DNA from 2 places in the Streptomyces saintjeani genome. Region 1 is predicted to be linked to the other one. Evidence: riboswitches for the same ligand, from Rfam matches in the RefSeq annotation. Region 1 holds a riboswitch; the other holds the start of a gene.
The links. A riboswitch is a leader RNA that binds a small molecule or an ion and turns the genes downstream of it on or off. The one in region 1 is predicted to bind glycine.

Region 1 (8,616 bases):
CGCGCTTCACAGCATTCCGCAGAATAACGCTCCCGCTGATATCCCCCGGCATAGCAGCAGGAGCAGTCCTGGCCTGGGCAAGAGCCTTGGGAGAATTCGGCGCAACAATAACTTTCGCAGGAAACTTCCCAGGCAAAACCCAGACAATGCCACTGTCGGTCTACTTGGCCCTACAAAGCACCCCAGAATCAGCAATGGCACTGAGTCTGGTCCTCCTAACGGTCTCCATAGCAGTCTTGGCAGCCCTAAGAGAAAACTGGCTGACAACAACCTGACCGCAAAACGCCACAAACACACGCCCACCACCACAGAGCCACACTGCCCCCACCCAGCACCCACCAGCACCCCCACCCACCTCAGGGGCGCGGGGCTGTATCCGATATGCGGCTACCGCCGCGTGGCCGCACCCAGCCACAAACACCCCGCACCCGGCATCAAACCGCAACCCACCCCCACCTAAGGGGCGCGGGGAACTGCGCGCCCAGCCACAGACAACCCGCACCCGGCACCCATCAGCACCCCACCCCCACACCCCCCGAACCACCCACGCACCCCCAGCCGCCAACGGCGCAACACCCCCACAAGAACCACCCGCACCCAAAAATCAAACCCGCACGGGTGGGCGGGCGGGAAACCAAACCCAGGACCCCCATTGACCACTCACCAAGGCCTACACACCCACCTAGTAGTAACCCACCCCCCAACCTTCCACCTGAACATCACCCTAAAAGCCACCCCCGGCGAAGTCCTCGCCCTCCTGGGCCCCAACGGCGCCGGAAAAACCACCGCCCTCAGAGCCATGGCCGGCCTGCTCCCCCTGACCTCCGGCCACCTCCACCTGGACGGCCACCCCCTGGAGAACACACCCCCCGAATCCCGCCCGGTAGGCGTCGTCTTCCAGGACTACCTCCTCTTCCCCCACCTGACGGCCCTGGACAACATCGCATTCGGCCCCAGATGCCAGGGCGCCACAAAATCCGAATCCCGAACCCAAGCAAAAGAGTGGCTGACCCGCATGGGCCTGACAAACCACGCCACCACAAAACCCCGAAACCTCTCCGGCGGCCAGGCCCAACGAGTAGCACTCGCAAGGGCATTGGCGACAAACCCCCGCCTACTGCTCCTGGACGAACCCCTAGCGGCGCTGGACGCGAGAACCCGCCTGGAGGTGAGAGCCCAACTCCGCCACCACCTCGCGGACTTCGAAGCGGTAGCGGTCATCGTCACCCACGACCCCCTGGACGCGATGGTCCTGGCAGACCGCCTGGTGGTCATAGAACAGGGAACGATAGTCCAGGAGGGCACCCCCGCGGACATAGCCCGCCACCCCCGCACGGACTACATAGCGCAACTGGTAGGCCTGAACCTGTACAAGGGCACGGCGAAAGGAACAACCGTAACCCTCCCGACAGGCCAACAGATCACCACGTCGGAACACCTGACGGGCCCGGCGTGCGTTGCGTTCCCGCCCTCAGCGGTAACCCTCCACCGAACCCGCCCGGAAAACACCAGCGCCCGCAACCTCTGGCACTGCCAGGTCGCGGGCCTGGAATCCCACGGCGACCAGATCCGAGCCGACCTGAAAGGCGATCTCCCCTTGACGGCGGACCTCACCACAGCGGCGGCAGCAGACCTGAACCTCCACCCGGGCACGGACATCTGGGCCTCCTTGAAGGCGGCCCAGACACACGCGTACCCGGCGTAGAAAGACCCCTACTGGTAAGCCTCGAGCGGAGGGCAGGAACACACCAGATTCCGGTCCCCGTACGCCTGATCGATCCGCCGAACAGGAGGCCAGTACTTCTCGGAGACAGCCCCCTCACCGGGGAACACGGCCTCTTCCCGCGTATAGGAGTGATCCCACTCCCCGCTCAACGCGGCAGCGGTATGCGGAGCGTTCCGAAGCGGATTGTCATCCGCCCCCCACTCCCCGGCCCCCACCTTCTCGATCTCCCCCCGAATGGCGATCATCGCCGCACAGAACCGATCCAGCTCGGCCAGATCCTCGGACTCGGTGGGCTCGATCATCAGCGTCCCGGCAACGGGGAACGACATGGTCGGCGCATGGAACCCGTAGTCGATGAGCCGCTTGGCGACATCATCGACGCTCACCCCGGTCGCCTTGGCCAGGGGCCGCAGATCGATGATGCACTCGTGGGCGACCAGCCCCCCGGGCCCGGTGTAGAGCACGGGATAGTGAGGCTCAAGCCGCTTGGCGATGTAGTTCGCGGACAGCACGGCGACCTGAGTGGCCCGCTTCAGCCCTTCCCCGCCCATGAGCCGCACATAGGCCCAGGAGATGGGAAGAATCCCGGCAGACCCCCAGGGCGCGGCGGAAACAGGCCCCACCCCGGTAGCGGGCCCGGCCTCGCTCTGCAAGGGATGGTTGGGCAGATAGGGCGCGAGATGAGCCCGCACAGCCACAGGCCCGACGCCAGGCCCACCCCCACCGTGAGGAATGCAGAACGTCTTGTGCAGATTCAGATGGGAAACGTCCCCACCGAAATGCCCGGGCTTGGCCACCCCGACGAGCGCGTTCAGATTGGCCCCGTCGACATAGACCTGCCCACCGGCCTCATGGACGAGCCCGCAGATCTCCCCGACATGTTCCTCGAACACCCCGTGGGTGGACGGATAGGTGATCATCAGCACCGCGAGCTCGTCCCGGTACTGCCCGATCTTCCCCCGCAGATCCTCGACGTCGACCTCCCCGTCCTCGGAGGTCTTGACGACGACGACCTTCATCCCGGCCATCACCGCACTGGCCGCGTTGGTCCCATGGGCGGACGACGGAATGAGACACACGGTCCGCTGAAGATCCCCGTTGGCCCGGTGATAGGCCCGTACGGCGAGCAGCCCCGCCAACTCCCCCTGCGACCCGGCGTTGGGCTGGAGGGACACCTTGTCGTACCCGGTGACCTCGGCGAGCTGATCCTCCAGCTCGCGGATGAGCGTGAGGTATCCCCCGGCCTGCTCGACCGGCGCGAAGGGATGCAGCTGCCCGAACTCGGGCCAGGTGACCGGCTCCATCTCGGTCGTCGCGTTGAGCTTCATCGTGCAGGACCCGAGCGGAATCATCCCCCGGTCGAGCGCGTAGTCCCGATCGGCGAGCCGCCGCAGGTACCGCAGCATGGCGGTCTCGGACCGGTGCTGGTGGAACACGGGATGGGCCAGGACCTCGTCCCGCCGCAACACCTCGTCGCCCAGCCCCTCCTGAGCCGAAGCGTCGAACGAGTCCACATCCCCGGAAACCCCGAACGCCTGCCACACGATGCCGAGCTGGTCCCGCGTGGTGGTCTCGTCACAGGCGATGGACACATGGTCCTCGTCGACGAACCGCAGGTTCACCCCACCGTCCCGAGCGGCCTCGACGACCTGAGCCGCACCGCCGGGCACCCGCGCCAGCACCGTGTCGAAATAGGCCCGGTGGACGACGTCGACGCCCCCGATCCGCAGCCCCTCGGCGAGGACGGTGGCGTACCGATGCGTCTTCCAGGCGATCTGGCGCAGCCCGTCGGGCCCGTGGTACACGGCGTACATCCCGGCCATGACCGCGAGCAGCACCTGCGCCGTACAGATGTTGCTGGTCGCCTTCTCCCGCCGGATGTGCTGCTCGCGCGTCTGGAGCGCCAGCCGGTACGCCCGGTTGCCGTCCGCGTCGACGGACACCCCGACGAGCCGCCCGGGCAGGCTCCGCGCGAACTTCTCGTGCACGGCCATGTATCCGGCGTGCGGCCCCCCGAACCCCATCGGCACCCCGAACCGCTGCGTGGTCCCGACGGCGATGTCCGCCCCCAGCTCCCCGGGCGAGGTCAGCAGGGTCAACGCCAGCAGATCGGCGGCGACGGTGACGAGCGCACCCACCGCGTGCGCCTGCTCGACGAGCGGCTTGATGTCCCGTACGACGCCGGAGGCGCCGGGGTACTGGATCAACACCCCGTTGATCTCCCGCCCGGCGACCTCGGCCGGGATCCCGTCGCTGAGGTCGGCGACGACGACCTCGACGCCGGTCGGCTCGGCCCGCGTCCGGATCACGGCGACGGTCTGCGGGAACGCGTCCGCGTCGACGAGGAAGAGGCCCTTCTTGTTCTTCCCCATCCGCAGCGACAGCGCCATCGCCTCGGCGGCGGCCGTCCCCTCGTCCAGCAGCGAGGCCCCGGACGTCGGCAGCCCGGTCAGATCGGCCACCATCGTCTGGAAGTTGAGGAGCGCTTCGAGGCGTCCTTGGGAGATCTCCGGCTGGTACGGCGTGTACGCGGTGTACCAGGCGGGGTTCTCCATCACGTTCCGCAGGATGACGGGCGGCGTGAACGTCCCGTAGTACCCGAGCCCGATCATCGACCCGAGCACCTGGTTGCGGCCGGCCAGCTCCCGCAGCTCGGCGAGCACCTGCGCCTCGCTCCGCGCGCCCGGCAGGTCCAGCGCGGCGACGTTCTTGATGGCGTCCGGTACGGCGGCGGCGGTCAGCTCGTCCAGCGAGCCGTACCCGACCTGCGCGAGCATCTTGGCCTGGGCCTCGCGGTCGGGCCCGATATGGCGCTGTTCGAAGGGAACGCCCTGCTCCAGGGCGCTGAGCGGGGTACGGGGAGGGGTCATGAGGGGGCCTCCTGGCCGAGACGACCTTCGGTGGCACCACGGCTGTGGGGTGCCCGAACGGCCTCCCCCTCTGTCATCTCGACCTGAGAGCTTCACCGGCCGCCCGAGAGCGCCCGGCTTTCACCGTCGGTGAGAGCGGACGCCGTCGACATCCGCCCTGCTTTCCAGAGTGACCTCGCCCGTGCGGTACGTGAGCCTGAGAGATTCCGGGGAGGAGTTGCTCCTTCGGCGCCTCCGCACGATCCGGAGGACTCTCCCGCACAGGGTCGACAGCCACTTTCACCTTACCAGCGAGGTCAACGCCCCAGCCTTCGAGTGGCCACCGGGCCCGAAGTGCTCTTTCGTAGTCCTTACGACGACTTTCCGGTGACGACGACCGACGACGGCTTCGGCCGCCCCGCGACCAGTGGAGGGCCCGTGCAGACCGACATCGATCCGCGCAACCTGATCGGCCGCAAGGCGTACGACCGGCACGGCGCGAAGATCGGCACGATCGACGAGGTCTACCTCGACGACGCGACCGGCGTCCCGGAGTGGGCCGCCATAAGGACGGGCCTGTTCACCCGCGACGCCTTCGTCCCCCTGGAGACCAGCGAACTCGTCGAGGGCACCCTGCACGTCCCCTACGACCGCGCCCTCATCAAGGACGCCCCCGACTTCGGCGTGGGCCGCCACCTCTCCCCCGCCCAGGAACTCCAGCTCTACCACCACTACGGCATGGACACCGTCGCCCCCACCCCACCGGAGGACCGCGACTTCGGCACCATCGCCGGCGACGACCCGCCCGCCTAGCCGCAGCACCCTAGACCCCCTGCGCACAGGCGCCCCCCGCCGCCAACGGCAACGCCTCCGCCTGCTCCAACTCCGGATCGTCGACCCGGAACGTCCGCACCCGCCCCGGCACCGCATCCCCCGGCGTCTCGAACCGCACGGTCACCCGCCCCACCCCGCTCCCCTGCACCCACCCCTGCCCGAACCCGGCGTGCCGCACATCCTGCCCCGGCCACCACCGATGCTCGACGGGCACCGCCTCCACGACCACCTCCCCCGGCATCTGAGGCGCCTCCTCCTCGTCCCGCACCTCCTCCGCGGCCTGCGCGAACAGGTCCTCCTGCGTGAAGTCGGCGAGCCCCGACACCCCGACCCCGAGCAGCCGCACCCCGCCGGTCGTGTCCACGGACTCCAGCAGCCGCGCCGCGGCCTCCCGCACGACCGCCGGATCGTCGGTGGGCCCGCGCAGCGTCTCGGACCGGGTCAGCGTCGAGAAGTCGTACCGCCGCACCTTCAGCACGATCGTCCGCCCCGACAGCCGGGCCTCCCGCAGCCGGTGCACGCACCGGTCCGCGAGCCGCCGCACCTCGAACCCGACCCGCAGCCGGTCATGGATGTCCACGTCGTACGTGTCCTCCACGGACACCGACTTGGTCTCCCGCTCGGCGACCACGGGCCGGTCGTCGCGCGCGAGCGCCATCGCGTACAGCCCCTGACCGTGCGCCTTGCCGAGCAGCCGGACGAGTTCGTCCTCGCCCGCCCCGGCGATCTCGTCGACCGTGGTGATCCCGGCCCGGCGCAGATGGTCGCCGGTGGCCGGGCCGACCCCGGGCAGTGTCCGCACCGGCATCGGCCCGAGCAGCGCGCGTTCCGTACCCGGCTCGATCAGCAGCAGGCCGTCCGGCTTGGCCCGCTCGGAGGCGATCTTCGCGAGCATCTTGGACGCCGCGAGCCCCACCGACCCCGTCAGGCCCGTGACGGCCCGTATGTCCGCCCGCAGCCTGCTCCCCGTCTCCCGCGCCGACGCGCTGTCCCGGGCCGCCCCCTCGGCCTCCAGGTCCACGAACGCCTCGTCCAGGCTGAGCGGCTCCACCAGCGGCGACAGCTCCCGCAGCAGCCCCATCACCTGCTCGCTGATCGCCCGGTAGACCCCGAACCGCGGAAAGAGATACGCCGCGTTGGGCGCGAGCCTGCGCGCCTGCGCCATCGGCATCGCCGAGTGCACCCCGAACACCCGGGCCTCGTACGACGCGGTCGCCACCACCCCGCGCGGCCCGAGCCCGCCGACGACGACCGCCTTCCCGCGCAGGCTCGGCTTGGCCGCCTGCTCCACCGAGGCGTAGAAGGCGTCCATGTCGAGGTGCAGGACCGTCGGCGCGTTTCTCACATCTCCGATGCTGCACCACGCCACTGACAACGGGCCCGAACACGCGCCCGAGAACGCCGTCAGACCGCCTTGTGCCGCCGCCGCGCCAGCTCGTCCGCCGGGTTGTGCCCGACCAGGGTCTCGCCGGTGTCGACCCGCTCGCCGTGCAGCTGCGACAGCGCGCCCTCCACGTCCCGCCAGACCACGCCGACGGCGATCCCGAAGACGCCCTGGCCGCCCTGGAGCAGCGCGTGGACCTCGTCCGGCGAGGTGCACTCGTACACAGTCGCGCCGTCGCTCATGAGGGTCATGCGCTCCAGGTCGCGGAAGCCCTGTTCCCTCAGATGCAGCACCGCGCCGCGGATGTTCTGGAGGGACACGCCGGTGTCGAGGAAACGCTTCACGATCTTCAGGACGACGACGTCCCGAAAACTGTAGAGGCGCTGGGTCCCCGACCCGTAGGCGGGCCGCACGCTCGGCTCGACGAGCCCGGTGCGTGCCCAGTAGTCCAGTTGCCGGTAGGTGATGCCCGCGGCTGCACACGCCGTCGGACCTCGGTAGCCGATCTCCTCGGACGCCATCGCCGCCGCCCCCTTGCTGCTGCTCGGCACGGCCGCCGGGCGCTGGGGAGCGTGATCGGCCGCGCTGCCGTGAAGCCGGTACGGGCCATTTCCCCCGAACCCTCGTCCGGGGGCACCCCCAGCCGTACCGTCGCCGCTGCTTCTCACGCCGACCTCCGTCCTTGACCTGCCTTCTCGACGGTAGGCAGTCACCAGGGGTGCGTCAACGATCGCCACACTCGGCACGCCGAGTGATAATCACCCTGGGAGTGGTTTCCCGCGCCCCACCGCGGGGAAAGGCTAGCCGAATGCGCTGAGACGATGCCGTAGGACGCTCTCACTGGCCGCTGGCAATTGCCGAACCGAGACGCCATCGTCACCGACGAGTGTCCGGCGGACGGGTCACTGGTTGCTGGTGCCGAAGTCCTCGGGCGAGATCTGGTCGAGGAACTCGCGGAACTTCTCCACCTCGTCCTCCTGCTCGTCCGGGATGGCGATGCCCGCGTCGTCGAGCACCGTGTCGCTGCCGTAGATCGGCGTGCCGGTGCGCAGGGCGAGCGCTATGGCGTCGGACGGGCGGGCGCTGACCTCGACACCGCTGGCGAAGACCAGCTCGGCGTAGAAGACGCCTTCCCTGAGGTCCGTGATGCGCACTTCGGTCAGCTCCTGGCCGACGGCCTCCAGCACGTCCTTGAACAGGTCGTGGGTGAGGGGCCGGGCGGGGGCCATGCCCTGCTGGGCGAAGGCGATCGCGGTCGCCTCCCCCGGTCCGATCCAGATGGGGAGGTAACGGTCGCCTCCCACTTCGCGCAGGAGCACGATCGGTTGGTTGGAGGGCATTTCGACCCGGACACCTACGACATCGAGCTCGTTCACACAGCAACCCTAGGCCGTGCCCGGGACGTTTGGGTAGTCGGGCCCCTACCGGACGGCCGATCCGCCCAGGGCGAACGCCCGTGTCAGGGCAGCCGCACCCCGAGGGCGGTCTGCACCAGCGCGGAGTGCAGCCGGACCGTCAGCAAGGCGAGTTCCTTCGTACGGGCCTGGGCGAGGGCCCGCGTCTGGGGGTTGCGGTGCAGCCGCAGCGGGGCGACGACCTGGTCGACGAGCCCGGCCTCGCGATCCGCCGCCGCCTTCATCACCCGAAGGTGTCGCGGCTCGATCCCGAAGCGCCCGAGTTCCACGACGAGCGCGGCGACGGTGGCCGTCTCGGCGTCGTACACGCCGTCCTCCAGGGGGACGACGAGGCCGTAGGACTCCCACTCGGCGAGTTCCCGCTCGTCGATGCCGGCGGCGGCCAGCAGCTCGGCGCGGCCGATGCGG
Region 2 (8,616 bases), 5.0 Mb from region 1:
CCGTCGCCTCGAACTCCCTGGACGCCTCCGTGAGGAAGTCCATCGGGTCGTCCTGCCAGTCCGGCTCGAAGAGGCGGACGCGGGCGCCGGAGGCCGTGCCGTGCAGGGGGGGGCGGTCCGCTCGGCAGAGGTCCGCCACCGCCTGCGGGGGGAGGGGGACGCCTACGACGCCGTCGGGGTTGAGGGCGATGCCGACCTGCGGGGGGAGGCCCTTCGCGAACTCGACCGCCGGGGCGATCGTGTACGCCATGTGGGAGCCGGTGACCTGGCGGAACTGTTCCTCGGAGGTGAAGACGGGGACGTACACCTGGCCTGCGACGTCGATCGTGGGGAGGTCGAGGGGGCCGCTGCGGGGGCCGCCGCCGTTGGGGAGCGGGATCCAGACGAAGCTGCGCGCGAGGACCTCGATTATTCGGCCGCCCGCTGACGGCACGCCCAGGGAGGCGGAGAGCACCTCCTCCAGCTCGTTCCCCGGCCAGCCGCCGTGGGAGTGGGGGTGTGCGGGGGCCGGGAAGTCGGTCGGGAAGTCCATCGCTGTATACCGCCTGCTGAAAACCGCTGTCGAAGAGGCAAAGCTTAAGGGGGCGCCGGGCAGGGCGGGTTCAGCCCCGGGTGAACGCGATCCTGCGCAGGACGTCGGCGGCCGGTCGGTCCAGGAGTATCGCCGCCTCGCAGCCGTCCGGCAGGTTCCCCTTCTCCACCGACCTGATCAGGCGGGACGCGGCGTGCCGGTGGCGCAGGAACGCGTACCGGGAGACGCCCCGGCCCCGCTCGCGCTGGCCCTCCAGGGCCGTGTCCGGGGTGACGTCCAGGAGGAGGAGGTGCAGGGTGCCGCCCCGGCGGCGGGACGCGCGGGCGAGCCAGTTCCGTACCCAGGACTGGGTGCCGCAGTCGTGGACGACGACGCCCTTGCCGGAGCGCAGGGCGCGCCACAGGCCCGCGTAGTGCGCGAGGCGGACGAGGGGGCGGTAGACGGCGTACGGCAGCCAGGCGGGCGTCCGCGCGTCCCAGCGGTCTCTCGTGTCCTGGGAGTCGATGCCGGTGCCGTGGACCGTGCGGCGCATCAGCGTGGACTTGCCGCTGCCGGGCAGGCCGGTGACGACGACGAGGTCGCGGGGGCCGAAGAGGAGGGCGTGCGGGCTGTGTCCTTCGCGGTCGCGCAGGTCGCGGACGACCGGCGCGGGGTGCCCGGCGCGGCTCTCCCTCGCGGGCGCCGCGGGCTGTGCGGGCAGCGCCGTCGCGTACGCCGTTGTCCTGTTCACCGTAGATCGTCCTCCCCTTGGAGCAGTCCCGTCAGTTACGGGTCTCCCCATAGACAGTAAAGAGAAGGTAATGGAATCTGTCTCGTGATTTGGTGCGCTTCCTGACACAGCCCCGTTACAGATCCGGCCTGCCGCGCGGCGGGGCCGGCGTGCGATGATGGCCGCGCCAACTGCATACCGGCCGTTCGAATCCGCGCGGGAGAGTCCCCGGCTTTTGTGTCGCCGGGGCGCCGAAGGAGCAAGTCCCTCCCTTGAATCTCTCAGGCACCGTTACCGCGTGGGCGAGGCACATCTGAAAAGCGGGCCGCCCCGGTGGTCCCACCCAAGGTGCAAGCCGTGTTCCCGCGAGGGTCACGGCGAACCTCTCAGGTTCCGATGACAGATGGGGAGGACCTTCCCGTATCCGTACGGGAAGCCCTTGCCCACCCCGTCACACCTGGGAGACGAACGCCCGATGACCAGCAGTTCCGCCGTACCCCGGCGTACCGCGCTCGATGCCCTGCACCGCTCGCTCGGCGCGACCATGACCGACTTCGCGGGCTGGGACATGCCGCTGCGCTACGGCTCGGAGCGCGAGGAGCACACCGCCGTCCGTACCCGCGCGGGGCTCTTCGACCTCTCGCACATGGGCGAGATCACCGTCACCGGGCCCGAGGCCGCGGCGCTGCTGAACTACGCGCTGGTCGGCGACCTCGCGGCGGTCAAGGTGGGCCGGGCCCGCTACACGATGATCTGCCGGGCCGACGGCGGCATCCTGGACGACCTGATCGTCTACCGGCTCGCCGAGACCGAGTTCATGGTCGTCGCGAACGCGTCGAACGCGCAGGTCGTGCTGGACGCGCTGACCGAGCGGGCCGCCGGGTTCGACGCGCTCGTGCGCGACGACCGGGACGCGTATGCGCTGATCGCCGTGCAGGGGCCGGAGGCTTCCGCGGTTCTGGGCGCACTCACCGACGCCGATCTCGCCGGGCTGAAGTACTACGCCGGGCTGCCGGGGACGGTCGCCGGGGTGCCGGCGCTGATCGCGCGGACCGGGTACACCGGTGAGGACGGGTTCGAGCTGTTCGTGGCGCCCTCCGACGCGGTGGCGCTGTGGGAGGCGCTGGCCGCCCGGGGTCCCGTCCCCTGCGGCCTCTCCTGCCGGGACACGCTGCGGCTCGAAGCGGGCATGCCGCTGTACGGGCATGAGCTGTCGACGGCCCTGACGCCCTTCGACGCCGGGCTCGGGCGGGTCGTGAAGTTCGGCAAGGACGGGGACTTCGTGGGGCGCGAGGCCCTCACCGAAGCCGCCGCGCTCGCCGAGCGCAAGCCGCCCCGGGTGCTGGTCGGGCTGGTCGCCGCCGGGCGGCGCGTGCCGCGTGCCGGGTACGACGTCGTCGCGGGCGGCGCCGTCATCGGCGAGGTGACCTCCGGCGCCCCCTCCCCCACGCTGGGCAGGCCGATCGCGATGGCGTACGTCGACGCGGCGCACGCGGCGCCGGGGACGGACGGGGTCGGCGTCGACATCCGGGGGAGCCACGAGGCGTACGAGGTCGTGGCTCTGCCGTTCTACCAGCGCCAGAAGTAGCTCTTCCGCAGTCCCCCATTCACCAGCACTCCCCCGCGTACAGGAGAATTCAGGCCATGAGCAACCCCCAGAACCTGCGCTACAGCAAGGAACACGAGTGGATCTCGCCCGCCGAGGACGGCGTGGCGACGGTCGGGATCACCGAGCACGCGGCGAACGCCCTCGGTGACGTCGTCTTCGTCGAGCTGCCGGCGGTCGGCGCCGCCGTGACCGCGGGCGAGTCCTGCGGCGAGCTGGAGTCGACCAAGTCGGTGAGCGAGCTGTACGCGCCGGTGGACGGTGAGATCACCGAGGTCAACCCGAACGTCTCGGAGGACCCGTCGCTGGTCAACTCCGAGCCGTTCACGGGGGGTTGGCTCTTCAAGGTGCGCGTCGCCGGTGAGCCGGACGACCTGCTGTCCGCCGACGAGTACACCGCCTACACCGCCGGCTGAGGAGTCGTACCCATGTCTGTCCTGAACACGTCCCTGCACGAGCTGGACCCGGAGATCGCCGCCGCCGTCGACGCGGAGCTCGGCCGGCAGCAGTCGACGCTGGAGATGATCGCCTCGGAGAACTTCGCTCCGCTGGCCGTCATGGAGGCGCAGGGGTCCGTCCTGACCAACAAGTACGCCGAGGGGTATCCGGGGCGGCGCTACTACGGCGGGTGCGAGCACGTCGACGTCGCCGAGCAGATCGCCATCGACCGGGTGAAGGAGCTGTTCGGGGCTCAGTGCGCGAACGTCCAGCCGCACTCGGGGGCTTCCGCGAACCAGGCGGCGCTCTTCGCGCTGGCCCAGCCCGGGGACACGATCCTCGGGCTCGACCTCGCGCACGGTGGCCATCTCACGCACGGGATGCGGCTCAACTTCTCCGGCAAGCAGTTCAATGTCGTCGCCTATCACGTGTCTCCCGAGACCGGGCTCGTCGACATGGAGGAGCTGGAGCGGCTCGCGCGCGAGCACCGGCCGAAGGTGATCATCGCCGGGTGGTCCGCCTATCCGCGTGAGCTGGACTTCGCGGAGTTCCGGCGGATCGCCGACGAGGTCGGGGCGTACCTGTGGGTCGACATGGCGCACTTCGCCGGGCTCGTGGCGGCGGGGCTGCACGCCAACCCGGTGCCGTACGCGGATGTGGTGACGTCCACGACGCACAAGACGCTGGGCGGGCCGCGCGGGGGGATCATCCTCGCGAAGTCGTCCTTCGCGAAGAAGCTCAACTCCTCGGTGTTTCCCGGGTTCCAGGGGGGTCCGCTGGAGCACGTCATCGCCGCGAAGGCCGTGTCGTTCAAGGTCGCCGGCTCCGAGGAGTTCAAGGAGCGGCAGCGGCGTACGGTGGAGGGGGCGCGGATTCTCGCCGCGCGGCTCACCGCCGATGACGCTCGCGCGGCCGGGGTAAACGTCCTGTCCGGTGGGACCGACGTCCACCTGATCCTCGTCGACCTGCGGGAGTCCGCGCTCGACGGGCAGCAGGCCGAGGACCGGCTCCACGAGGTCGGCATCACCGTCAACCGCAACGCCGTCCCGGACGACCCGCGTCCGCCGATGGTGACGTCCGGGCTGCGCATCGGGACGCCCGCGCTCGCCACGCGCGGCTTCACGGCCGAGGACTTCACCGAGGTCGCGGACGTCATCGCTCAGGCGCTGAAGCCGTCGTACGACGTGGAGGCGCTGCGGATCCGGGTGAAGGCGCTCGCGGACAAGCACCCGCTGTACCCGGCGCTGGGCAAGTAGGTCGGCAGGCCGGTCGGTCGGGGAGCGGGTCTTCGGGTCCGCTTCCGTCCGGGCGGGGGGGGCCTCGGGGCCGCTCCCGCCGGGGTGGGGGTGGGTCTTCGGGCCTCCTCCGCCGGAGTGGAGGCGGGTCTTCGGGCCTCCACCGCCGGGGTGGGGGCCTTCTGGTCCGCCCCGCCCGCATTCGTAGTCCCCGGCGTGGCACCCGACGTCGTGTGTTCTCGTCCTTTCTGGTTGGAGTCTCCGTGGCCATCTCCGTGTTCGACCTCTTCTCGGTCGGTATCGGTCCTTCGAGTTCGCACACGGTCGGTCCGATGCGGGCGGCGCGGATGTTCGCGCGGCGGCTGCGGAGCGAGGGGGTGCTCGGGTCGGTCGCGTCCGTGCGGACGGAGCTGTACGGGTCGCTGGGGGCGACCGGTCACGGCCACGGGACGCCGAAGGCCGTACTCCTCGGCCTGGAGGGCAACTCGCCGCGCACGGTCGACGTCGAGGGCGCGGACGAGCGGGTGGAGGCCATCAAGTCCACCGGTTCGCTGCGGCTGTTGGGCGAGCGGGAGATCGCGTTCTCCTTCGACGACGACCTGATCCTCCACCGGCGCAAGGCACTTCCGTACCACGCGAACGGGATGACCCTCTGGGCGTACGACGCTTCCGGCGCCGAAGTCCTCACGCGGACCTACTACTCCGTGGGCGGCGGGTTCGTGGTCGACGAGGAGGCGGTCGGCGCGGATCGCATCAAGCTGGACGACACGGCGCTCAAGTACCCGTTCCGTACGGGGGACGAACTCCTGCGCCTGACACAGGAGACGGGGCTCTCCATCTCGTCCCTGATGCTGGAGAACGAGCGGGCCTGGCGGACCGAGGACGAGATCCGCGCCGGGCTGCTGGACATCTGGCGGGTGATGCAGGCGTGCGTGTCGCGGGGCATGTCCCGGGAGGGAATCCTCCCCGGGGGCCTGCGAGTTCGACGCCGGGCCGCCATGACGGCTCGTCAACTCCGCGCCGAGGGCGATCCGTTGGCCCGCTCGATGGAGTGGATCACGTTGTACGCCATGGCCGTGAACGAGGAGAACGCGGCGGGCGGGCGGGTCGTGACCGCGCCCACGAACGGCGCCGCCGGGATCATCCCCGCCGTCCTGCACTACTACATCAACTTCGTGCCCGGCGCGGACGAGGACGGCGTGGTGCGCTTCCTTCTCGCGGCCGGGGCGATCGGGATGCTGTTCAAGGAGAACGCGTCCATCTCCGGTGCGGAGGTCGGCTGTCAGGGGGAGGTCGGCTCGGCGTGCTCGATGGCCGCCGGCGCCCTCGCCGAGGTCCTCGGGGGGTCGCCGGAACAGGTCGAGAACGCCGCCGAGATCGGGATGGAGCACAATCTCGGGCTCACCTGCGATCCCGTGGGGGGGCTGGTCCAGATTCCGTGCATCGAGCGGAACGGGATGGCCGCGGTGAAGGCGGTGACCGCGGCGAAGATGGCGATGCGGGGGGACGGGTCGCACAAGGTGTCTCTCGACAAGGTCATCAAGACGATGAAGGAGACGGGGGCGGATATGAGCGTGAAGTACAAGGAGACGGCCCGGGGTGGGCTGGCGGTGAACATCATCGAGTGTTGAGGGGGCGGGCCCTGAGCAGCGGCTTCTCCGATCCGTGTGCTTTGGAACGTCGTAACGAGTGGACACGGAGGTTGTGAACTGGTGCGATCGGAAGAACGGGCTCGCCTCTGCCGGAGCGGCGGCTCCGCCGGTGGACAGACGCCTTTGGAGCGGCACGCTCGTACGCGTCAATGACGAGGACGAATAGGAGACGTTGACACCGACGGGCGCCCTCGACGGCAGCCATGGCCCGCTCGTGGTCGGTGACGGGTACCTCTGTCAGGCCCCGTGCGGCAGCCCGTGCGACGACCGCCGAGATCAGGGCGTCCAGGTCGTGGTCACCGGTGTGTGGCCAGCCCCCACCGGATGAGCGCGAACGCCGGGCAGACCTCGGCAACTGCGCCCGAGCCGTCGCGCGGGGGGGGGGCGGCCATCGGCGTACGCCGCGTGGTTGGCGAGCGGGGGCGGCTCGGCGTCGGTCCGGTGCGCAGTGAGCAGGGCTGTGAAGGCGGCCGGCCGGCCCAGGGGAGAGTCCAGCCCCGTCCTCTCCAGGGACCGCATCGCTGTCAACCGGTCGTCGTGCCTCGCGGGAAGCAGTTCAGCCGCAGGCCGCCGCCCCCACGTCACGCGGCACACACCCGTGGTTCCGGTGCGCCCGGCCGGATCAATGGCGCCGCCCTGCGCCGATCAGGAATCCCCGGAATCAGCCGGTGCCGCTCGGCGCCTCGTCCACTTCGCCGCGCGACCGAGCAGGGATCACCCGAGCGTCGTGGGCGCCGCCTTCCGGGGCAGCCGCCGGTCATCACATCGCACCCGCAGGATGGCCTGGACCACGCTGTTCCCGGTCCTCTGCCACCGACGTCGGAGAATTTCGTCACGAGTGCAACCAATCCACGTGGCCGACGGGAACGGATTACGCCCGGACATGTCCCGACGGTGGAGGCCCTCGGTGGAAGAAGCGGTACATATCATCAGAAACCCCTCTGCGGGGCCCGACCTACAGGAACTCGTGGGGCAGGTGGCTCTGGGGAACGAGGACGCGTTCGCCCGCGTGTACGACATCGTCGCGGGCCCGGTCCTGGGCGTCGTGCGTGCCGTCCTGCGGGATCACGCGCAGTCGGAGGAGGTGGCGCAGGAGGTCCTGGTGGAGGTCTGGCGGACAGCTCCCCGCTACCGGCCCGATCGCGGAACGGCGGTCAACTGGATCCTCACCCTGGCGCACCGCCGGGCGGTGGACCGGGTCCGTTCGGTGGACGCCGCGACGGCCCGGGACCACAAGGCCGCGCTGCTCGACAAGGTGCCGGAGTACGACGAGGTGGCCGAGCATGTCGAGGCACGGCTGGAGCGGGAACAGGTGCGGCGCTGCCTGCGCACGCTGACCGAGCTCCAGCACCAGTCCGTCACGCTCGCCTACTACCGGGGCCTGACCTACCGCGAGGTCGCCGAGGCACTGGAGATCCCGCTCGGGACCGTGAAGACCCGACTGCGCGACGGACTGATCCGGCTGCGCGACTGCCTGGGGGTGACCGCGTGACGACCATCGATCTGCACCGGCTGACAGGCGCGTACGCCCTGCACGCCCTGTCCGACGAGGAGAACGCCTCGTTCGAACGCCACCTCGCAGGCTGCGAGCCCTGCGCGCAGGAGACGGCCGAGCTCAGCGCGACCGCCGCCCGTCTGGGCCTGGCCGTCACCACGCGTCCGGCCCCGGCACTGCGCGAGCAGGTGCTGCGCCGGATCACCACCGTCCGCCAGGAGGGGCCCGGCGCGTCCGTCCGGGTCCCTCCGGTGCGTGCCGGGCTGAAGTCCCCGCTGGTGTCCCGGTGGGCGCTCGCCGCTTGCCTCGCGGCGGCCACGGCGCTCGGCGGGACGGCCGTGTGGCAGCACCAGCAGGCCGCGGACGCCCGCGCCGAGGCACGCCAGTCGTCCCGGAGCGCCGACGAGATCGCCGCTGTCCTGTCCGCGCCGGACGCCCGGACCCGGGCGTCCGGGCTGGCCGGCGGCGCCACCGGCACGGTCGTCGTCTCCCGCAGCCGGGACAGGGCCGTGTTCGCCGTCTCGGGAATGGCCCGTCCGCCCGGCGGCAAGGTCTATCAACTCTGGTTCGACGACGGTGGGACCATGCGGTCCGCCGGGCTGATGGACCCGGGCCGCGGCGACCAGGCCGTCCTGATGCAAGGCGGCGTCGACCAGGCGTCGGGCATGGGCATCACCGTCGAGCCCGACGGCGGCTCGAAGCAGCCCACCACCGCGCCGATCGCCTTGATGGCCTTCCCCGGCTGACCTCGGCTCACTACGGCGCACGGGTGAATCACAGGGCATAGAGTCACATCATGTGCTGACTGGTTGTCATACGGTCATGACGATCGATGTTCTGCCCCAGCAGCCCATGCCGTCCCACCCCCGCCGGCGTGACGGAAGAGTCCCGTTGCCGGCCCCCGAGGAGCGCGTACGGCTGCGCCGGGCGTGGCGGCTCACCGAGGAGC

Region 2: linked by a shared signal. The riboswitch ahead of gcvT (glycine cleavage system aminomethyltransferase GcvT) and the one ahead of gcvP (aminomethyl-transferring glycine dehydrogenase) in region 1 are both predicted to bind glycine.

Annotation. Positions count from the first base shown of each region.
Region 1 is NZ_CP189624.1:1,620,981-1,629,596, forward strand. It holds gene modB (molybdate ABC transporter permease subunit) at 1-275, shown strand, start outside; gene ACQCO7_RS07150 (ABC transporter ATP-binding protein) at 653-1,705, shown strand; gene gcvP (aminomethyl-transferring glycine dehydrogenase) at 1,714-4,596, opposite strand; glycine riboswitch at 4,657-4,770, opposite strand; glycine riboswitch at 4,771-4,865, opposite strand; gene ACQCO7_RS07160 (PRC-barrel domain-containing protein) at 5,014-5,388, shown strand; gene ACQCO7_RS07165 (DNA polymerase IV) at 5,399-6,754, opposite strand; gene ACQCO7_RS07170 (MerR family transcriptional regulator) at 6,814-7,461, opposite strand; gene ACQCO7_RS07175 (bifunctional nuclease family protein) at 7,696-8,169, opposite strand; gene ftsR (transcriptional regulator FtsR) at 8,253-8,616, opposite strand, start outside.
Region 2 is NZ_CP189624.1:6,640,677-6,649,292, reverse strand. It holds gene ACQCO7_RS30375 (enhanced serine sensitivity protein SseB) at 1-532, opposite strand, end outside; gene ACQCO7_RS30370 (AAA family ATPase) at 603-1,262, opposite strand; glycine riboswitch at 1,449-1,548, shown strand; glycine riboswitch at 1,549-1,654, shown strand; gene gcvT (glycine cleavage system aminomethyltransferase GcvT) at 1,717-2,829, shown strand; gene gcvH (glycine cleavage system protein GcvH) at 2,886-3,263, shown strand; gene glyA (serine hydroxymethyltransferase) at 3,276-4,541, shown strand; gene ACQCO7_RS30350 (L-serine ammonia-lyase) at 4,784-6,151, shown strand; gene ACQCO7_RS30345 (sigma-70 family RNA polymerase sigma factor) at 7,080-7,664, shown strand; gene ACQCO7_RS30340 (anti-sigma factor) at 7,661-8,413, shown strand; gene ACQCO7_RS30335 (helix-turn-helix domain-containing protein) at 8,490-8,616, shown strand, end outside.